4 regions of the Pantoea phyllosphaerae genome follow, and region 2 is predicted to be linked to each of the others. Evidence: riboswitches for the same ligand, from Rfam matches in the RefSeq annotation. Region 2 holds a riboswitch; each other region holds the start of a gene.
The links. Region 2 has a riboswitch for thiamine pyrophosphate ahead of ACR6A7_RS03995 (FAD-dependent oxidoreductase). Riboswitches for the same ligand answer to the same signal wherever they lie in the genome.
Positions count from the first base shown of each region.

Region 1: another riboswitch for thiamine pyrophosphate. It lies ahead of thiC (phosphomethylpyrimidine synthase ThiC); the one in region 2 lies ahead of ACR6A7_RS03995 (FAD-dependent oxidoreductase).
Region 3: another riboswitch for thiamine pyrophosphate. It lies ahead of thiB (thiamine ABC transporter substrate binding subunit); the one in region 2 lies ahead of ACR6A7_RS03995 (FAD-dependent oxidoreductase).
Region 4: another riboswitch for thiamine pyrophosphate. It lies ahead of thiM (hydroxyethylthiazole kinase); the one in region 2 lies ahead of ACR6A7_RS03995 (FAD-dependent oxidoreductase).

Region 1 covers NZ_JBPFDE010000025.1:13,066-18,576, reverse strand. The annotation lists gene nudC (NAD(+) diphosphatase) at 1-270, opposite strand, end outside; gene rsd (sigma D regulator) at 423-932, shown strand; TPP riboswitch at 1,182-1,282, shown strand; gene thiC (phosphomethylpyrimidine synthase ThiC) at 1,369-3,294, shown strand; gene thiE (thiamine phosphate synthase) at 3,291-3,923, shown strand; gene ACR6A7_RS20655 (aminotransferase-like domain-containing protein) at 4,105-5,511, opposite strand, start outside.
Region 2 covers NZ_JBPFDE010000002.1:163,280-168,790, reverse strand. The annotation lists gene ACR6A7_RS04005 (thiazole synthase) at 1-306, opposite strand, end outside; gene thiS (sulfur carrier protein ThiS) at 310-507, opposite strand; gene ACR6A7_RS03995 (FAD-dependent oxidoreductase) at 491-1,432, opposite strand; TPP riboswitch at 1,573-1,692, opposite strand; gene ACR6A7_RS03990 (DMT family transporter) at 1,734-2,684, opposite strand; gene ACR6A7_RS03985 (SDR family oxidoreductase) at 3,284-4,177, shown strand; gene ACR6A7_RS03980 (glycoside hydrolase family 15 protein) at 4,262-5,511, shown strand, end outside.
Region 3 covers NZ_JBPFDE010000014.1:53,524-59,034, forward strand. The annotation lists gene leuD (3-isopropylmalate dehydratase small subunit) at 1-103, shown strand, start outside; gene ACR6A7_RS17105 (MFS transporter) at 281-1,459, opposite strand; gene ACR6A7_RS17110 (hypothetical protein) at 1,425-1,685, opposite strand; gene sgrR (HTH-type transcriptional regulator SgrR) at 1,702-3,363, shown strand; TPP riboswitch at 3,399-3,491, shown strand; gene thiB (thiamine ABC transporter substrate binding subunit) at 3,536-4,522, shown strand; gene thiP (thiamine/thiamine pyrophosphate ABC transporter permease ThiP) at 4,498-5,511, shown strand, end outside.
Region 4 covers NZ_JBPFDE010000001.1:193,481-198,991, reverse strand. The annotation lists gene ACR6A7_RS00885 (mannitol dehydrogenase family protein) at 1-640, shown strand, start outside; gene ACR6A7_RS00880 (GntR family transcriptional regulator) at 741-1,427, shown strand; gene thiD (bifunctional hydroxymethylpyrimidine kinase/phosphomethylpyrimidine kinase) at 1,488-2,288, opposite strand; gene thiM (hydroxyethylthiazole kinase) at 2,285-3,079, opposite strand; TPP riboswitch at 3,114-3,210, opposite strand; gene ACR6A7_RS00865 (PAAR domain-containing protein) at 3,329-4,732, shown strand.

The DNA.
Region 1 (5,511 bases), on a different contig from region 2:
CTCCGCCAGCTGCACGGCGCGCCCGGCAAGCTGAAACAGACCGGGCTCTTCATCAATCAGCTGACGCACCGAGAACATATCGCGATCGCGGCTCTCACACACCAGCCATACCGTTTCGCCCTGCCACTCGCCGACCGCCTGCGCCTTGCTGCCTGTAAGCTTGAACGCAGCGGCGCCGCCGTGAGGCAGATCGCCTTGCGGCAACCAAAGTTTCTGTTCATGGCTGACAATCCACCATCCAGCGTCTACGCTTGAGATCTCATGTTGCATCTAATCGTCATCCTTAGCGTCTTACCGATACGCTGAAGTCCTGATGTTAAGTGTGTAGACAAACAACTATACCCTAAATCGTCCAGCTTGCAGGCGGCACCAGGCCAGCCGCAGCGTGACGGGAAGGGAACTTTCTTTACATGGAGTCAGATATGCTTAACCAGTTAAACGTCCTGACCGAGCGCGTAGGTGGCAGCAACGAACTGGTAGACTCGTGGCTGGACGCCCGTCGCCAGCTACTTGTTTCTTATTACCACCTGGTTGGGCTGAAGCCTAACAAAGAGGCGCTCACAACGTTAGACGAGCAGGCGCTCGACAATTTTTGTCACGGTCTGGTCGACTACCTTTCTGCCGGTCACTTCAGCATTTACGAACGCATCATCAATGAGATGGAAGGCGACAGTCCAATGATTGCCGCTGCGCAGGTTTATCCGCCGCTGGAAGCCAACACCGAGCGCCTGATGCAGCTCTATGATGGCCACTTGCAGCAGTCCATTGACGACGATAACTGCGTTGATTTTCAGCTGGCGCTGTCGGAAGTCGGCGAAGTGCTGGAAGCGCGCTTTACGCTGGAAGATAAGCTGATCCAGCTTGCCTGGGATAATAGCCTGGTGAGCATAACAGCGGCCAATGACAGCAGCAGGCTGTCGCGTCCGGCTTAACATCAAGCAGTTGTAAATGGCTTGTTATTCTGCGCAAGCCCTTCTATGCTGAACGGGTTTTCGACTTTACCGTCAAAAACCCGTTTTGTTTTTTGTGCGATATGCACGGCGTTTTGCGTTTTCAGCGTAGAGTGCGCCGCCAGTTCACGCCCGGATAGCGCGCAGGGACGGGAGCATACTGAAGTATGTGACCGTCACGAGCACTGCCCAGGCGTGAAATGGCAAGCTAAGCCGCTTAAAACGTGAAATGAAATCTTGTCGGAGTGCCCGCAAGGGCTGAGACCGTTAATTCGGGATCCGCGGAACCTGATCAGGTTAGAACCTGCGAAGGGAACAAGAGTAAACATCATCAGTACGCTGGCGATTTTGCCTGCCGTTTCTGTTACTCCTTCCGAACTCCGGACAAGCAACGTTCCCCCTCAACAGGAAAATTGCTATGTCTATGACCAAAACCAACCGACGTGAACAGCGCGCCCAGGCGCAGGCCTTTATTGAAGCGCTTCAGAGCGGCGTCGCCTTTCCCAACTCGAAACGTATCTGGATCCAGGGCAGCCGTGCCGATATTCGCGTGCCGATGCGCGAGATCCAGCTCAGTCCGACGCTGCTCGGCGGCGATAAAGACCGTCCGCGCTATGAAGAGAATGAGGCGGTGCCGGTCTACGATACCGCTGGTCCCTATGGCGATCCCGATGCCGTTATCGATGTTCAGCATGGACTGGCAAAGCTACGCGCCGACTGGATCGCCGCGCGCGACGACAGCGAGACGCTGACGCACACCAGCTCGCGCTATACGCAGCAGCGTCTGGCCGACGACGGGCTCGATCATCTGCGTTTCGAGCGGCTGCCGCAGCCGCGGCGCGCCAAAGCGGGGCGCTGCGTTACCCAGCTCCACTATGCCCGTCAGGGCGTCGTCACGCCGGAGATGGAGTTTATCGCGCTGCGTGAGAATATGGGGCGCGAACGTATTCGCAGCGAAGTGCTGCGCCAGCAGCATGACGGCCACGGCTTCGGCGCGCAGCTGCCGGAAAACATCACCCCTGAGTTTGTACGTCAGGAAGTGGCCGCCGGACGCGCCATTATTCCCGCGAATATCAACCATCCCGAGTCAGAGCCGATGATTATCGGCCGCAACTTTCTGGTCAAGGTCAACGCCAACATCGGCAACTCGGCGGTCACCTCCTCTATTGAAGAAGAGGTGGAGAAGCTGGTCTGGTCGACACGCTGGGGCGCCGATACCGTGATGGATCTCTCCACCGGCCGCTATATTCATGAAACGCGCGAGTGGATCCTGCGTAACAGCCCGGTGCCCATCGGTACCGTACCGATTTATCAGGCGCTGGAAAAGGTCAACGGCGTGGCGGAGAACCTCGACTGGGAGGTGTTCCGCGACACGCTGCTGGAGCAGGCGGAGCAAGGCGTCGATTACTTCACTATCCACGCTGGCGTGCTGCTGCGCTATGTGCCGATGACGGCGAAGCGCCTGACCGGCATCGTTTCGCGCGGCGGGTCGATTATGGCGAAGTGGTGTCTGTCGCATCATCGCGAAAGTTTTCTCTATACGCACTTCCGCGAAATTTGCGAAATCTGCGCCGCCTACGACGTTTCGCTGTCGCTTGGCGACGGCCTGCGTCCCGGCTCGATTCAGGACGCCAACGACGAGGCGCAGTTCGCCGAGCTGCGCACGCTGGGCGAGCTGACAAAAATCGCCTGGGAGTATGACGTGCAGGTGATGATTGAAGGTCCCGGTCATATTCCTATGCAGATGATCCGTCGCAATATGACCGAGCAGCTGGAGCACTGTCACGAAGCGCCGTTCTATACGCTCGGCCCGCTGACCACCGATATCGCGCCCGGCTACGATCACTTCACCTCCGGCATCGGCGCCGCGATGATTGGCTGGTTTGGCTGCGCCATGCTCTGCTACGTTACGCCCAAAGAGCATCTCGGCCTGCCGAATAAAGAGGACGTTAAGCAGGGTTTGATTACCTATAAGATCGCCGCCCACGCGGCGGATCTGGCGAAGGGGCATCCCGGCGCGCAGATCCGCGATAACGCCATGTCCAAAGCGCGCTTTGAATTTCGCTGGGAGGATCAGTTTAATCTGGCACTCGATCCCCACACCGCGCGCGCCTATCACGACGAAACCCTGCCGCAGGAGTCGGGTAAAGTGGCTCACTTCTGCTCAATGTGCGGCCCCAAATTCTGCTCGATGAAAATCAGTCAGGAAGTGCGCGACTATGCGGCCAGCCAGGCCGAGGCGCAGCCGATCGCCATCGGCATGCAGCAGATGTCTGAAACCTTTCGCCGCCGCGGCGGCGAGCTTTACCACTCAGCCGACGCGCTGAACGAGGAGAAACAATGAACGCGCCTTTCCCTGCTACCGCCTCGCGCTTAGGACTCTATCCGGTCGTCGACAGCGTGGAATGGATTGCACGCCTGCTGGAGGTCGGCGTGCGCACTATCCAGCTGCGTATTAAAGATCGGGAGGCGGCGGCGGTGGAGCCATCGATTATCGAGTCGATTGCGCTCGGCAAGCGTTACAATGCTCGTCTGTTTATCAACGATTACTGGCAGTTGGCCGTTAAGCACCGCGCTTACGGCGTGCATCTGGGTCAGGAGGACCTGGATGTCGCGAACCTGAACGCCATTCGCGAGGCGGGTCTGCGGCTGGGGGTGTCGACGCACGACGATCGCGAGCTGGATCGTGCGATGGCGATACGCCCTTCCTATATCGCGCTGGGGCATATTTTCCCTACCGAGACGAAGGCAATGCCGTCAGCGCCGCAGGGGCTGACGGAGCTTCAGCGGCATCTCGCGCGGCTTAAAGGCGTTTCGACCGTGGCAATTGGCGGCATCAGCCTGGCGCGCGCGCCGGCGGTGCTGGCAACCGGCGTCGGCAGTATCGCCGTCGTCAGCGCCATTACCCAGGCGCCGGACTGGCGCGCTGCGACCCAGGCGTTGCTGGCGCTGGCGGAACCGCCGGAGGCCTGACACGGAACGCGCCGCGCAAAAAGCGGCAACCTCCTGCAACAGCGGTAAAAAGAGTGGAAAACGGCGCACAGCGACAGGCTTTCTCGCTCGCGCCGTTATTCTGCTGCGCTACAGTGGCTTTCGCCGGGTATGTGCCCGGCCAGGGCCGGAACCTCCCCTCACCTCTCTGGCCCTGCCTCAACTATTTAGCCAGGAGGGCATCATGCTGCAGGGAGTGTGGAGAGTGTTCGCCCGTGCAGGCGGCTATCGCGTGCTCGACCGCCTGTCCGACTTTTGCCAGCGCCTGTTCGACACGGTCGTCCAGCGTTACCGCGAAGCTCAGTCGCAGGCAGTTGCGATATTTTCCCGATGCGGAAAAGAGCGATCCCACCGCAATCTGAATATGCGAATCGCGCAGTTCGCGATTAAGCCGCACGGCGTCAAACGCTTCCGGCAGTTCAACCCACATCATAAAGCCGCCCTGCGGACGCGAGACGCAGATGCCGCAGGGAAAGTAGTGACGCACCCAGCAGCTGAAGCAGTCGTAGTTGCGCTGATAAAGCTGACGCATACGCCGCAGATGCGGCTGATAGTAGCCCTGGCGAATAAACTCCGCCATCGCATGCTGCGCCAGCGTGTTGCTGGAGCCGGTAGCGATATACTTCATATGCAGTACGCGATCGCGATAGCGTCCTGGCGCAACCCAGCCGATGCGCAGGCCGGGCGCCACCGTTTTCGAAAAAGAGCTGCACAGCAGCACCCGACCGTCCAGATCGAGCGATTTCAACGTGGCTGGCCGCGGATACTCCCAGGCCAGCTCACCGTAAACATCGTCTTCAATCACCGCTACGTCAAAGCGCTGCGCCAGCGTCAACAGTGCACGCTTACGCGCCTCCGGCATAATGAAACCCAGCGGATTGTTGCAGTTAGGCACCACCATGACAGCCTTGATTGGCCACTGCTCAAACGCCAGCTCCAGCGCTTCCAGACTGATGCCGGTGACCGAGTCGGTGGGGATCTCAATGGCGCGAATGCCGAAGCCGCGCAGGGTCTGCATTATGCCGTGAAACGACGGCGACTCCACCGCGATGATATCGCCCGGCTCGCATATCGCGCGGATCGACACCGACAGCGCCTCATGGCAGCCGGTGGTAATAACGATATCGTCAACCGACAGCTGACAGCCGCTGTCGATCGCCAGCCGCGCTACCTGCTCGCGCAAGCCCGTTACGCCATACAGATTGTCATAGCTGAGAAGCTGTGTTTCCTGCCGCTGCGCCTGCCGACTGAGAATTTTCCACAGCGGTTTGAGGGTCGGCTGGGTGAGGTTGGGCATGCCGCTGCCCAGCTGCAGCACGTCGCTTTCCTGACGGCTCTCAAGCAGATCCAGCACCGACTCCCACTGAGTGATCTCTACCGGACGCTGCACCGGGCGCGTCAGCGCCGGCACCGGCGGCGCGGCCTTACGCGGCGCGACGAAATAGCCGGAACGCGGCTGCGGCGTAATCAGCTGCTTCTCCTCCAGCACGTGGTACGCCTGCTGCACGGTGCTAATGCTGACGCCATGTTCAAGGCTCAGCGTGCGCACTGACGGCAGCTTTTCACCGCT
Region 2 (5,511 bases):
CTGCAGCGTGTCGGCGTTGCCGATCACCTCCAGCTTTATCCAGGGTGTGTCGAAGAGTTCGCGCGCCATATGCGCCGTGGTCACCGCCTCTTTCACGCTGTGGCAGCCGGCCGTGTTGGGGAGCACGCGGCGGTTGAGCTGGCTGAGCAGCTCGCGAAATGCGCCGCCCTGGCTGCCCTCACGCCGCAGGCTGACGGTGATGATCTCCGCCTCCGCGGCGCAGATCGCCTCGTGCAGAATAGCGGGCGACGGATAGCCCGCGGTGCCGAGCAAAAAACGCGAACGGGGAACAAAGCCGTAAAACATGGTTCAGCCTCCCTGCATCGGCGACAGCACTTCCAGGCGGCATCCCGCCTCCAGCCGCTGGCTCTCATACTGCGCGCGCGGCAAAAACTGGCCGTTATAGGCGCTGGCCACGCAGGCGGCGTCGATCTGCCGCTCCTGCAGCAGCGCGGCGACGGTCGTCGCCTCGGTTTCCACTCTCTGACCGTTAAGTTCGATTTGCATCATTCGACTCCTGACTAAGCAGTTGCATAAGCTGCTGCGCCATGGCGGGCGCGAGCAGAAAACCGTGACGGTACATGCCGTTAAGAGAAAAAACGCCGTCTTGATAGCGCACTTCCGGCAGGTTGTGGCGATAGGCGGGACGCCGCCCCGTGCCGCTCTCGACAATGCGCGCTTCGGCCAGCGCCGGATGGATACTCCAGGCGGCGCTGAGCAGCTCCATCATGGCGCGAGCGCTGATCGGGCTGGCGTCGTCGCTCTCGACCATGGTGGCGCCGAGCATAAAGCGGCCACGGGCGCGCGGCACCAGATAGCAGGGAAAGCGGGGATGCAGCAGCCGCACCGGACGGGAGAAATGGAGTTCATCGCACTGCAGGATCAGCATTTCGCCGCGCACCGCGCGCAGGTCGGGCTGGCAAGGGGCGGCGTGAATGCCGCGACAGTCGATCACCGTGCCGCCGGGTTTGCCGCGGTGAAAAACCACGCCGCGCGCTTCCAGGCTGGCCCGCAGCTGGCGCAGGGCGTCGCGCGGATTAAGGTGCGCTTCGTCGGGAAAAAACAGGCCGCGCGCAAAGCGCCCTGCCAGTTCAGGCTCAAGCTGCGCGGGATCGCGCCACTGGTGCTGCCGCGTCATATGCGCGAAGCGCGTCAGCTCCGCCGTGTCGCGCGGCGCGGCCACCACCAGCGTGCCCTGACGTGCGACGCCATCGACCCGCTGCGCCCACCAGCCGGCGGCACGCTGCCCCAGCTCAATAACCTGTTCAGGCGCGCTCTCCCCTTCGCAAAAGGGCGCCAGCATGCCGCCCGCCCAGTGCGACGCGGGCGTCTCGTCGCTGAGGATCACCTCTGGCGTCTCGCCCTGTTCAGCCAGCAGCGTCGCGACGCATAAGCCAGCGACGCCGCTGCCGAGCACCGACCAGCGGCTCATAGCGCGCACCCGGCAGAGAAAACGGTTTGAAAAAGAGTCATGTTCACGCAGGCCTCGATGTTGACGACCCGTGATACGTGAAGGGAAAAAGCGTGAGCGGTGAGCAGGCTCGCGCGGCAGGCATCTCAACGAGGTGAAAAACAATGAGATACGAGTCTTCCTACGCCAGTATCAACTGGGTCAGGTTCAAAGGGTCGCTAAACCGCGCGCTGCGCTATTAGCCTCTCAGTCTCTCTGGCGAGACTCCCCCGACGGCCATTAGTTGTAGGGCAACTGCCTGCCCGACGTCAAGCAGAGTGTGTTAATCAGGCGTTAAATCGGCGGTGTCGCGGCGGGCAGTCAGCGCCGATGCCGCAGCCCGACGCCGCTGACGTCGCTCGCTTAAAACCGTATAAATGCCAGCGAACGCCACCAGGCTGGCCCCAATCAGGGTGAGTTTCTCCGGCAGGGTGCCGAGGAAAACCAGGCCGATAATCACCGACCAGAGCAGCGAGCTGTAATCGAACGGGGCGAGCAGCGAGGCGTCGGCGTAGCGCAGGCTCAGCGTCAGCAAAATTTGCGTCAGGCCGCCGCACAGGCCGCACCCCAGCAGCAGAAGCAGCTGCTCTCCCTGCGGCACGCGCCAGCCAAACGGCAGCGTCAGCAGCGAGGTCGCGCCCGTCATGGCGGTAAACCAGAAGGCGATTGCGCCCGGCTTCTCTTTACCGCTGAGGTAGCGGATCTGAATCAGCGCGCCTGCGGTGCAGAGCGCAGAGAATAGCGCCAGCAAGACGCCGACGGAAGAGGCCAGGCTGGCGACCGTTAGCCTGGGCGCGCCGCTGAGCGACAGGTGGCCGGAGAGCATAATGACGATCCCCACGAAACCGGCCGCGACTGACAGCCAGCGATTCAGCCGCACCTTTTCGCGCAGCACTAAGGCCGCCAGCAGCACGGTGAATAGCGGCGCGGCGTAGTTAATTGCGGTGGCGTCGGTCAGAGAGATATAAATCAGCGACAGATAGCTGAGGTACATGCTGAAGGTGCCCGCCAGGCCGCGACCGATGTGCCCTTTCACGTTGCGGGTTTTAATGTTCTGAATAATGCCGCCCTGAAAGGTTAGCCATACCAGCAGCGGCATTATGCCCACCAGCGAACGAAAGAAGATTACTTCTCCCACCGGAAACGCACCCTCCAGACCTTTTACGCAGGCAAGCATCAGCGTCGAGCTAAGTGTCGCCATAATTTTGAGTGAAATTCCCGTCGACGCGCTCACGTGGCGCTCCTTATTGCCTGTTGCAGAAAAGAGCGTTCAGAGTAACCCAGACGCACGGCGCGAGCGGGGGGAAACCTCAGTAAATACAGCGTATTCTGCCTTTATGAAGCGGCCGGACAGCATAAATATGCGCCTGGTTTTTTCGCTGTTTCGCTGCGGGCGATAAAGAGCGTTATTTCCCGTTTTGCCTGGCGAGGATAAATATATTTTTTGCCCTGACCAGAAGTGCGCTACGCGTCGTTCAAAGCGCCAACGCTAAAAAAATCAGGCCAGGACAAAATGATATAAAAGCGCAACGTAAACACCAGGAATATAACTTAAATTGCTGATAATAAATAATTTATACATAAAACCATTATTAATACTTCTCGAGCAACTCAGATAAGCGTGGATTATATAAACTGTTTATTAAACCGGCATTTAAATATCTCTGGCAAAAAAAATTGTGCAGCCCACCCTGAAAAGCAAAAAGGCGTCTTATTATTAATGCTGATCTCTCAACAGGTGGATTTAATAAGCTTTCGCGAAATTTAATGTGACAAACTTCACATATGTGCCAGGCTTATTATTATCCGAAAACGATGTGCAAGGAGCTAAGCATGAGTAATCAAAACGACAAAACTCTCGTCCCGGTTGAATTTCCGACACCCTCTTTCCCAGGGCAGAAACAACCCGTGCCTGGTCTTGCCAGCAAAATGGAGCCGGTTCCAGACCATGGGGAAACAACGTACCGTGGTACGGGCCGCCTGACCGGCCGTAAGGCGCTGATCACCGGCGGTGATTCGGGCATCGGCCGCGCCGTGGCTATCGCCTATGCCCGTGAAGGCGCCGACGTGGCCATTAACTATCTGCCAGAAGAAGAGTCCGATGCGGCGGAAGTGATTCAGCTGATTGAAGCGGAAGGCCGTAAAGCCGTGGCGATCCCGGGCGACATTCGCGACGAAGCCTTTTGCCAGTCACTGGTAAAACAGGCTGTTGAGAAGCTCGGCGGACTGGATATTCTGGTCAACAACGCAGGCCGTCAGCAGTTTAATGAGTCGATCCGTACCCTCTCCACTGAAGACTTTGACGCCACGTTCAAAACCAACGTCTACGCGATGTTCTGGATCACCAAAGCGGCGGTGGATTATCTGCCACGCGGCGCATCCATTATCAATACCTCGTCCGTACAGGCTTATCAGCCTAGCGAAATTTTGCTCGATTATGCGCAAACCAAAGCCTGTATCGTCGCCTTCACCAAAACCATGGCACAGCAGCTGGGCAAAGAAGGCATCCGCGTAAACGCGGTGGCGCCGGGTCCTTACTGGACGCCGCTGCAGGTTTCCGGCGGTCAGCCGCAGGAAAAAGTGAAAGAGTTCGGTGCCAGCGCGCCGCTGGGCCGCCCCGGCCAGCCGGTTGAAATCGCGCCGCTCTATGTGACCCTCGCCTCGGTCGAAAGCAGCTACACCTCTGGTCAGGTATGGTGCTCCGACGGCGGCACCGGCACGCTGTAACCCCCTGCTTTTTGTCAAACTGGCCGCCCTGTGCGGCCAGTTTTTTCGTCTGTAGAGAATGCGTTTCAGACAAGGATGCTTCTGATGAAAAATGGTGATTACGCCTCGCCCATTCGCGAGGAGGGATTTGCTGGCCTCGGCGACTACGCTGCCATTGGCGAAGGGCGCTCCGTTGCGTTAATTGCGCCCGATGGCGCCATCGACTGGTGGTGTGCCCCAAACCTGGATTCGCCGCCGCTGTTTGACCGCTTGCTCGACCCGGCTATCGGCGGCTTTTTTTCGCTGACGCCCGTTAACCCCTGGCGCGTGCAGCGCCACTATCGCGAAGAGAGCAATGTGCTGGAAACCTGTTTCTCCACTGACGAAGGGGAAGTGCGCCTGACCGAATCGCTCAACAGCACGCTGGCGGGGCGGCTGCCGTGGAGCGAACTGGCACGTCGCGTAGAAGGGGTGCGCGGCAGCGTAACGCTTAAACTGCATTTGCGTTTCGGCACTGTGGCGGAAACGCGATCGCCCTGGATGGGCGAGACTACGCAGGGCAATGTGTTTCATATCGGCGATATCATGGCGATGCTGCGCACCAGCGACGACGTGAAGATCACCCATATGGATGACGAAGAGGTGATCGCCGAACTGACCACGCAGCCGGATTCTCGCTCGCTGGTGGCGCTGCTGATTACCCAGCGCGAACCGCTGGCGGTGCCCGATCTCGGCGCCATCGATACCCGTATTGAAACCAGCCATACTGCCTGGCAGGACTGGTGTAAAAGCCTGAGCTACGAGGGCGAGTACAAAGTCCACGTAAAACGCTCGGCGCTGTCGCTGAAGTTTCTCTGGTACTCCCCCACTGGCGCGCTGGCTGCAGCGGCCACCACCTCGCTGCCGGAAGGCATCGGCGGAGAAAAGAATTACGACTATCGCTACGCCTGGGTGCGCGACGCCTGCCTGATTATTAAATCTTTCGTCTATCTTGGCGCACTGGAGGACTGCAAGGCGGCTTTCTCATGGCTGTCGCAGACCATTCTGCGCCACGGCATTGAGCTGCGCACCTGCTATACGCTGGAGGGCGATATCGTACCGCCGGAGCGTTATCCAGCGCTGCGCGGCTACAAAGATTCGCAGCCGGTACGCGTCGGCAATAACGCACGCGACCAGCGCCAGCTAAGCATGTATGGCGATATGCTCGCCACGGCGCAGCTGTTTATCGAAGCGGGCCACGTGCTGGATTTGGGCACCTCGCGCCTGTTGGGCCAGCTGGCGAACCACTGCGCCGACCGCTGGCGTCTGAAGGATTCAGGCATCTGGGAGCTGCCCGATGAACAGCACTATACCCA
Region 3 (5,511 bases), on a different contig from region 2:
CCGCCACTGCATGCTGAACGGCCTCGACAGCATCGGCCTGACGCTGCAGCACGAAGCGGCGATTACCGATTACGAACAGCGCCAGCCTGCGTTTTTGAATTAAGGCATCACTGTTTGCAGGTCAGGAGCTAACGCGAGTGGCAGGGTCCGATCGCAAAGTCGCTAAACGCATCCCTGCTCGCTCGGCCCGCACCATCCCTGGTGCGGGACGCTTTGCTCTTCGGACCCAGCCACCCGCGTTTTAAGTTTTAGCGCTGCCTGTAAGAAAAACAGTGCCCTCTTAGACGTTCTTCACGCGCGCCGACATGGCGAACGCCGCGACGGCCAGTCCCAGCGCCAGCCAGTAGACCGCAATATGCCCGAAGCGCTCGCTCAGCGTCCCCTGAATCACGCCTGCCAGAATCATCCCGGTCGAAATAGAATTGGTGAACATGGTGGTCGCCGCGCCCGGCCGACCCGGCATCAGATCCTGAAACCACAGCATGCCGATGCCGGCGATGATGCCGATAAACACCGCGTTAAACAGCTGCAGCGCCATCAGCGCGGTCTGCGAGGCGAACATCGCCAGCCCGGCGTAAAACAGAATGCCCGCCGCCACCGCGATCAGCATCAGATTGCGCTTGCCGACGCGTTTCGCGTAGTGCCCGGCCAGCAGCATTACCGGGATCTCCAGCCCGGCCGCCGTCCCCATCAGCAGACCCGCCAGCTTCTCCGGCAGGCCGAGCGTGACGCTGATATAGAGCGGCATATCGATGATGTACATGGTATTGCAGGTCCACATCGTTACCGAGGCGATAAACAGCAGGCGCACGTCGCGGTCGCGCCAGCCGCTCAGCGGCATGCCGCCGCTCCTCATCAGCGGCTCGGCGCGCGGCACCGACGGCAAGGTAAACTTGATCAGCAGGATACAGACCAGAAACAGCGCGGCCGCCACCAGAAAAAGCGTCACAAAGCCGAAATTAAGCGCCAGCGCGAACGACAGCGGCGGGCCGATGACCCAGGCGAGCGACAGCTGCGCGCGCATCACCGAGCTGAACATCACCGCTTCGCGCGCCGACTGGTCAGCATACTCGCGCGCCAGCGCGAAGATCTGCGGCATCGACACGCTGGCCAGCGCCGAGAGCAGCACGCCAAGGGTAATCAGCGTCAGGTAGTGGCGGGTAAAGGCGAACAGCAGCGCGTTGCAAAACGCCATCGCACAGCAAAAGAGGATCAGCGTACGGCGATCGCCGCGGCTGTCGGAGCGCTTCGCCACCAGCATGCTGACCACGATGCCCGCGATGGCGTTGACGGTAAAAAAGAGTCCGACCCAAAGGGGACGCGCCTGCACCTCGCGCGTCAGAAACAGACTCAGCGTCGGCGCCTGCAGCGCGCCGGCGACGCCGATCATAAAAGAGGCGGCCATAAAGGCGAGAAAGACCGGATTAATACGGCGTTTCCGGGTTAACAGCGGCTTCATAGCGACATCCCTTTGCAGTGGCGAAAACAGGAAAACGGATTCTAACGCAACAGAAAAAAGCCAGCAGGAAAAATCGCTGCTGGCGGTGTAACTGCACCCTACTCAGAAAAGATCCCGCCGCAGCGGCATCATGGTCGAGCGCCATTCCGTGCGGAATGCCTCCCGCTCTTCCAATAGCGCTAAGTTTGCCCTTAATATGAGGCAGGAAAAACTGAGCGCTTTTCACAGGGAGTTCCTCTTTTATGTCCTCATCACGCCTTAAGCAGCAGTTCATCCGCCTGTGGCAAAGCTGCCAGGGGGAAAGCCAGCTGGTCACGCTCAGCGAACTGGCCGAACGGCTGCACTGCTCGCGTCGCCATATGCGCAACCTGCTGAATGCGATGCAGGAGGCGGGCTGGCTCACCTGGCAGGCCGAGGCGGGACGCGGCAAGCGCTCACAGCTCAGCTTCTGCTACACCGGCCTGGCGCTGCAGCAGCAGCGCGCCGAGGATCTGCTGGCGCAGGATCGTATCGATCAGCTGGTGCAGCTGGTCGGCGACAAGGCGGAGGTACGCCAGATGATCCGCGCCCATCTCGGCCGCAGCTTCCGCCAGGGCAAACATATTCTGCGCGTGCTCTACTATCGCCCGCTGCTTAACCTGCTGCCCGGCTCGCCGCTGCGCCGCTCTGAAACGCATCTGGCGCGGCAAATTTTTAACGGCCTGACGCGTATAAATGAGGAAAACGGGGAAGTCGAGGCGGATATCGCCCATCACTGGCAGGCGATATCGCCGCTGCACTGGCGTTTTTACCTGCGTCCGGCGATCCGCTTTCATCACGGCCGCGAGCTGGAGATGGCGGACGTCGCATCGAGCCTGGAACGCCTGCGCCCGCTGCCGCTCTTTTCCCATATTCGACGCATCGATTCCCCCGCGCCCTGGACGCTCGATCTCCATCTCAGCGAACCGGACGACTGGCTGCCGTGGCTGCTCGGCAGCGTCAGCGCCATGATCCTGCCGCGCGAATGGCCGCAAATGCGCGACTTCGCGCGGCATCCCGTCGGCACCGGCCCCTATCGCGTGGTGCGCAATCAGCAGAGTCAGCTGAAGATCGAGGCGTTTGACGACTATTTCGGCTTTCGCGCGCTGATTGACGACGTCTCGATCTGGGTGCTGCCGGAGATCAGCGACGAGCTGGTCTACTCCGGCGTGCGCCTCCAGGGCGCCGCCGAGGATGAAAAGTCGGAAGAGAGCCGCCTTGAAGAGGGCTGCTATTTTCTCCTGTTCGATCAGCGCTCCGCCCTGGGACGCGATGCCGACGTCCGGCGCTGGCTCTGCCATTTGCTGAACCCCATCGCGCTGCTCAACTGCGCCGAGGCGGGCTATCAGCGCTACTGGTATCCCGCTTACGGCCTGCTGCCGCGCTGGCATCATCGCCGCGACCTGACGCCAGCGACCAGGCCGCCCGGCCTGGAGAGCCTGACGCTGACCTGGTACAGCCAGCACGTCGAGCATGAGGGCATCGCCAATGCGCTGCGCCCGCTGCTGGCGCAGCACAACGTGCGGCTGATTACCCGCGCGGTCGACTATGACACCTGGCATCAGGGCGAAGCAGAAAGCGATGTCTGGCTCGGCAGCGTCAACTTCACCCTGCCGCTGGAGTATGCGCTGTTTGCCCAGCTCTACGAGATCCCGCTGCTGCACCACTGTCTGCCGCTCGACTGGGAAGCGGACGCCGCGCGCTGGCGCCGCCGCGCGCTGCCGCTCGCCGAATGGAGCAAGCGGCTGCTCGACGCGGACAGTTTGCATCCGCTGTTTCACCACTGGCTGCTGCTGGAAGGCCAGCGCAGCATGCGCGGCGTGCGGCTCAATACGCTCGGCTGGTTCGACTTTAAATCCGCCTGGTTCGCGCCGCCGACGCTGTGACGCTTTCCCCCTGGCGGCGAAATGTCTAGAATGAGCCGTTCTCAACGGGGTGCCTGCAAAAGGCTGAGAAAAACCCGTCGAACCTGATTCGGTTAATACCGACGTAGGGATTTGAGAGGCTGCTACGCTCAGATCCTTTGCGACTCATAACAACTCTCCCCAGGAGCGCAAAGTGGTTAAACAGATTCTCCCTCTGCTGATGTTGCTGTCCGTGCCGGCGCTGGCGGCAAAACCTGCCCTGACCGTCTACACCTACGACTCCTTCTCCGCCGAATGGGGCCCCGGCCCGGCGGTGAAAAAAGCCTTTGAAGCAGAGTGCAACTGCGAGCTGCGCTACGTGGCGCTGGAAGATGGCGTCTCGCTGCTGAACCGCGTGCGCATGGAAGGCAAGAACAGCAAGGCGGACGTGGTGCTCGGTCTCGACAACAATCTGCTGCAGGCGGCGCAGCAGACCGGCCTGTTCGCCAAAAGCGAAGTCGATCTCCATAGCCTGACGCTGCCGGGCGGCTGGCAGGATCAGACCTTCGTGCCCTTCGACTACGGCTACTTCGCCTTCGTCTACGACAAAACCCGTCTTAAAAACCCGCCGACCAGCCTGAAAGCGCTGGTTGAAAGCCCGGAAAAATGGCGCGTGATCTATGAAGATCCGCGCACCAGCACGCCGGGTCTGGGCCTGCTGCTCTGGATGCAGAAAGTCTACGGCGACAAGGCGCCGCAGGCCTGGCAGAAGCTGGCGCAGAAAACCGTTACCGTGACCAAGGGCTGGAGCGAAGCCTACGGCCTGTTCCTGAAGGGCGAAGGCGATCTGGTGCTGAGCTATACCACCTCGCCCGCCTATCACCTGATCGAAGAGAAGAAAGAGAACTACGCCGCCGCGCCCTTTGCCGAGGGCCACTATCTGCAGGTAGAGGTCGCGGCGCAGCTCGCCAGCAGCAAGCAGCCGAAGCTGGCGCAGCAGTTTATGCAGTTTATGCTGACGCCCGCCTTCCAGAACGCCATCCCGACCGGCAACTGGATGTATCCGGTGATTAAAAGCGAGCTGCCGGCAGGTTTCCAGACGCTGAGCGTGCCGCAAACCGCGCTGCAGTATAGCCCGCAGGAAGTGGCGCAGCAGCGCGCGAACTGGATCAGCACATGGCAACGCGCCGTCAGCCGCTAATCCCGCTCTGGATGGTGCCGGGCAGCGCCGCCGCGCTACTGCTGTGCGGCGTGGCGCTGCTGGCGTTCGGCGCGCTCTGGGCCAGTGCGCCGGCAGGCGACTGGCGTGGGCTGCTGCATGACAGCTATCTGCGCCACGTGGTGCGCTTCTCCTTCACCCAGGCGCTGCTCTCCGCCCTGCTGTCGCTGCTGCCCGCGATACCGCTGGCGCGCGCCCTCTACCGGCGCCGTTTTCCCGGCCGTCAGCTGCTGCTGCGCCTCTGCGCCATGACGCTGGTGCTGCCGGTGCTGGTAGCGGTCTTCGGCCTGCTAACGGTCTATGGCCGCGTCGGCTGGCTGGCGCAGCTCTGCCAGCTGTTCGGCGTCGACTACCGCTTCTCGCCCTACGGGCTGCAGGGCATTCTGCTGGCGCACTGCTTTTTCAACCTGCCGCTGGCGACGCGCCTGATGCTGCAGACGCTGGAGAGTATTCCAGGCGAACAGCGTCAGCTCGCCGCCCAGCTCGGGCTGCGCGGCTGGCACCTTTTCCGCCTGCTGGAGTGGCCCTGGCTGCGCCGTCAGCTGCTGCCGACCGGCGCGCTGATTTTTATGCTCTGCTTCGCCAGTTTCGCGACGGTGCTCTCGCTGGGCGGCGGCCCGCAGGCCACCACCATCGAGCTGGCGATCTTCCAGGCGCTGAGCTACGACTACGATCCCGGTCGCGCCGCGCTGCTAGCGCTGATCCAGCTCGCCTTCTGCCTGACGCTGGTGCTGCTGAGCCAGCGCTTCAGCAAGGCGATCCCGGCAGGCAGCGCGCAGCTGCGCGGCTGGCGCGATCCGCACGATTCGCGGCGCGCGCGCCTCGGCGACACCCTGTTAATCGCGCTGGCGCTGCTGCTGCTGCTGCCGCCGCTGCTGGCGGTTATCGTTGACGGGCTGCGCGGCGTCTCGGGCGGCGCGCTGGCGCAGCCGGCGCTGTGGCAGGCGACGCTGACCTCGCTGCGTATCGCC
Region 4 (5,511 bases), on a different contig from region 2:
AGAGCTGGTTAAGGACGTGCTGCCGTTTGAGGAGATGAAGCTGCGTATGCTTAACGGCAGCCATTCGTTTCTGGCCTATCTCGGCTTCCTCTCCGGCTATGAGCACATCAGCGACTGCATGGCGGACGCAAACCTGCGCACCGCCGCGCGCAGGCTGATGCTGGAGCAGCAGGCGCCGACGCTGCGCACCCAGGGCGTGGATCTCACCGCCTATGCCGACTCGCTGATCGCGCGCTATGAAAACCGCGCCATCAAACATCGCACCTATCAGATAGCGACCGACGGCACGCAGAAGCTGCCGCAGCGCCTGCTCGACAGCGTGCGCTGGCATCTGCGCAACGGCAGCAACTGCGACCTGCTGCTGCTGGGCGTTGCGGGCTGGATGCGCTACGTCGGCGGCGTGGACGAGCAAGGCGCGCCGATCGAGATCCGCGATCCGCTGAAGGCGGAACTGGCGGAGCGCGTGGCCGCCAGCGACGAAGGCGAAGCGCGCGTGAAGGCGCTGCTGGGGATGAAAGCGGTGTTTGGCGAGGATCTGGCGCAGAATGCGGAGGTGGTCGCGACGCTAACGCGCTTCTGGCTGCAGCTGCGCGAGCATGGCGCGCGCGCTACGGTGGCGCAGGCGGTGGGGTCGCCGTAATTGTTCAGTGTCAAAAGCGCTGGCGCAGTCGCAGCGCGCTGATTAGACTGACACTTTCCCAATGGGCTGGCTGCCGCCAGCCGTAATACGGATATGCCGCATGTCTATCGCCTATACCATCACCACCAGCGAACCGGTCAACCAGCAGATTTATCGTTATCTGCGTAAGGATATCGTGACCTGCGTTATTCAGCCGGGTTCACTGCTGTCAGAAAAAGAAGTGTCGGCCCGGTTTAACGTGTCGCGTCAGCCGGTGCGCGAAGCCTTTATCAAGCTGGCAGAAGCGGGTCTGGTGCAGGTGTTGCCGCAGCGCGGCACCTTCGTGCGTAAAATTTCCGCACGCCGCGTCGCGGACGGCCGGTTTATTCGCGAAGCGGTAGAGGTGTCGGTGGTACGGCGCGCGGCGCTGGAGATTGAGCCGGTGGCGCTGTTGGCGCTGGAGCATAACCTCCAGCTGCAGAAGATGGCCGCCGCTCGCCATGACAGCCAGGCGTTTCTCAGCCTCGACGATGAGTTTCACCGCCTGATTGCCGAGAGCATCAACTGCCTGCTGGCGTGGGAGACGGTAGAGAATATCAAAGCGGCGATGGACCGCGTACGCTTTCTGACGCTGAGCGAGGTCTCGCCGCCGGACAGCCTGATTGAGCAGCACGAAGAGATCCTGTCCGCGCTGAAAAACCACGATGCCGACGCGGCCGAAGCGGCGATGCGGCGCCATCTGCAGGAGATGATTTTCTCAATTACGCCGATCGCCGAGCGCAACAGCGAGTGGTTTGAGTCGCTGTAACCCCGCCCCGCACATTGATAAAAAGGCCAGCACGCTGCTGGCCTTTTCTGTCTGTGACCTTTACCACCAGCGATGAAAATGGTGCACCGGCCCAATTCCCTCGCCCACTTCCAGCGTATCGGCCTGCATCAGCGCCTGCTGCAGCCAGGCCTTTGCCTCGCGCAGCGTGTTTGCCCAGCTGCTATGGCGCGGACGCAGCGCCGCCAGCGCGGCGGAGAGTGAACAACCCGTGCCGTGAGTATGGCGCGTATTGACACGCGGCGCGGTAAAGCGCTCCGCGCCGTCACGAGTGATGAGCCAGTCCGGGCTCTCGCTGTCGCTGAGATGGCCACCCTTCATCAGCACCGCCTGACAGCCAAGCGCCAGCAGCGCTTCCCCCTGCTCCAGCATCGCCTCTTCGCTGTGTGCTGGCGCGCACTCCAGCAGCGCCGCCGCCTCCGGCAGATTGGGCGTAATCAGCGATACCTGCGGCAGCAGCAGTTCGCGCACGCTGGCGATGGCATCGGGCGAGAGCAAGGGATCGCCGCTTTTCGCCACCATCACCGTATCCAGCACCACATAAGGGATAGCGGCTCGCTTCAGCTTTTCCGCCACGATCTGCACAATCGCGGTTTCCGAAAGCATGCCGATTTTCGCCGTGTCGATGCGCACGTCGCTTAAAACTGAATCTAGCTGTGCGCCAACAAACTCAGGTTCTATGCGATAGACCGACTGCACGCCGCGGGTGTTTTGCGCCACCAGCGCGGTAATGACGCTGGTACCGTAGGCGCCGAGCGCCGAAAAAGCCTTGAGATCGGCCTGGATGCCGGCGCCGCCGCTGGGATCGGTGCCGGCAATGGTCAGAGCGTTAATACGCTTCATGCGCGCGCCTCCTGTGCCAGCTGCCACAGGGCGTCGATAAACAGCGTGGCGCAGCTGCCGGGCGCGGCGATCTGCGCGGCGGCGCGCTCCCCCGCCAGCGCCATGACGCGGCAGGCGCTGGCGACGTTGTTCAGTCGGTCGCCGGGCAGGCTGCAAAAGGCCGCCACCACGGCGGAGAGCGCGCAGCCGGTGCCGACCACGCGCGTCATCAGCGCGCTGCCGCCAGGCACGCTTAGCGTCTCGGTGCCGTCAGTGATGTAATCGACCTCGCCACTGATCGCCACCAGCGTCTGATGTTGCCGCGCCAGCGCGCGCGCCGCCTCAAGCGCCGCCTCCGACTGGTGCTGCGTATCCACGCCGCGTCCGCCTGCGCCCTGCTGCGCCAGCGCGAGGATTTCAGAGGCGTTGCCGCGTATGGCGGCAGGCCGCAGCGTCAGAAGCTGCTGGCAGAACTCAGTGCGCAACCGCAGCGCGCCGACCGCCACTGGATCGAGTACCCAGGGCGTCTGCGCTGCGTTGGCGGCCTGTACCGCTGCCAGCATGGCGTCGCGGCGATCGCGCGTCAGCGTGCCGACATTGATCAGTAAGGCGTCGGCCATGGCGGCAAACTGCGCGGCCTCATCGGGATCGATCACCATGGCGGGCGAAGCGTTGAGCGCCAGCAGGACGTTAGCGGTCATATTCTGCACCACGTCGTTGGTCATGCAGTGCACCAGCGGCTGGCGCTGAACGAAACGGGCGAGAACGGGCGCGAAGTGCGCGTCGGAAAAGCGTTGAGGTTGGCGGATCATCATAACTCCCAACCGGCGAACAAGAAGGCGAATGCGGTCAGGCATCTGACTTCCCTACGCTGGCATTATCCAGATCAGGTAATACGGGTCTTTCTCAGCCTTCACAAAGAAGGGCACCCCGAGTCGTGTTGATTACATTTCTTTATCAATTAGTAGGTTACGCCAGGTCTCGTGCTGATACAAGATTGAACTTATGAATATTACATTTTACGCTGTACCTCACCTTGTACCTTCATTAAGGATGATTCTATGGCTACTGGTCATTTTCTGAGGATTGGCGACAAAACAACGTGCGGCGGTAGTATTCTTTCAGGTTCCCCAAATCACAGCTTTGGAGGGATTGCGACCGCGAGAAATGGCGATTCTGTCTCTTGTGGTAAAGATGGCAAGGTATACCATATCGCAGGTGGTATACCCACTTACTCGATTCATGGAGTTGCCGCAGCAGGTACTTTGCATAGCCGCAGTACATGCCCCTGTAACGCAAGTTTCATTTCGTCATTCCCAAATGCTTCCTATTGGGTCGAGGAAAAGAAAGCAGTTAAGGCTGTCCCTGTAGTTACTGCTGCCCCTTTAGCTGCTCCTGAACCTGCAAAAATTGCAGAGCCTGAACAACATGCACAAGCCGCTAAAAAGAAGGTAGAAGCAAAACGCGAACCAGTAGATCCTGGCTTCTGTGTACTTCCTTACGGTGCTGATACTGGAGCCTATGAAAGATATCTGTTCGAAAGTGAACCGCCAGCAGGAACACGCGAGCTTTATCGCTCTCTTAACGGGGCAGGTAAGGAATACAAAGCAGGTTCTATTCTGCTGGTTGTTGATCCTGAAAAACAGGACAGTGATCAAATCGCACATATGCAGGCTGCAAAACAACGTATTGATACAGCATTAGAACCGCTTACACATAAAGAAGCCAATTTCTTACATAACCACTATGCAACAATAGCTAACTTTAGCAACATCGCCGATAAAGGAATTGGCCTTGCTGCCGAACCTGTCGGGAAGTATTTCGAAAATATAGAGAAGATCCTGAAAGAAATTCAAGAAACATACAAAAATACTTACATGACCAGAGGGGCTTTAATTGGCGAACAGTTCCATGTAAAACGTGCTCAACTATTCAATGAACTTGATCGTGTACTTAAAGTCGGTTTCCTTAATAAAGGTATGAAACTCGGTGAGTACAGCAACTTAAAAAGTGCACTTGGTCTATCAACTAAATCGATAACTCATAAATGGAATGAGACAGGAATAAGTGATATTGATGGTTATGCTACCCATTTAGAACGAGCTGCAAAATATGTAACAGCTATGCGATATGTTGGTTATTTAGGAATTGGATTTAGTGCTCTGCATTCAATCAATGAAATTAATGAGGCTTGTTCTGTTGGTCGTGAAGATGAATGTACCAAAAAGAAATACACCGAAGTTGGTAGCTTTTCTGGTGGCATAATTGGAAGCATCGGAGGCGGAGCAATAGGCACAGGTATATGCACTGTAGTATTAGGTGCTTTGACAATAGAAGCCGCTGGGGCTGGTGCATTAGCTTGTGGTGTAATTCTTGGTACTGGTGGAGGTTATGTAGGCGGTGAATTCCTATCGGATCAAGGTGAAAATCTCGGTGAACTTATTTATAAAACGGTAGGTGAATAGTGGGCATCCTATCTGCGACATCAACACTATTGTGTATAGTCTTCGGATTTATCGCAATCGGGTATTCTGTTCTAAAAAACAAACAACATCTTTTGTTGTGCGATATTTTTAAAGAACGATTCGGTTATGTACCAGCAGGAATAATTCTTGCACAAGCAGGTGGGATATTCTTAACCTTCCAGAAAGATTTTTATTTCATCTTCCCATTCGTATTTAAAAAGGGAACTTTTCCGGTCAGAAATATGGATTCTGATCATTATGATTTCATCAAAGGTTTACCCAATGAAAAGGTATCATGGCTAAAAATTAAGTTTACTTTGTTTTTATTAATGGTTGTTTTATTTCTTTTTACTATCATAACTTCTCTCCTCTCTATCTAAGCATTGTTTATAAAGCCGCTTATGCGGCTTTCCTTGTACGTATATCCGAAAGCGATTAGATTACTCGCCTTTAGATCACGAAATGTAGATTTTGAGATGCATAAGAATGGCTTCTGCGTAGCATTTTCTATTTATCCAGTTTTCCTTCGGCAATCAGGAGATGTAAGCAGGCGAAATCCTGGCCCCTACGCTGGCATTATTCAAATCAGGTTTCTTAGCCTTCACGCAGAAGCACATCCCGAGTCGAATGTTACGCCAGCAGCATAAGAGAGGCGGCGAGTGAAAGCAATATGACTACCTCTTAAGAGGTATTACCAGTTAGCACGGTTCTACATGATCTCGATCAACCAGCCACCGCCGAAAAACAAGCCTAATGCTCCGGGCCCGCAAACCATGCTG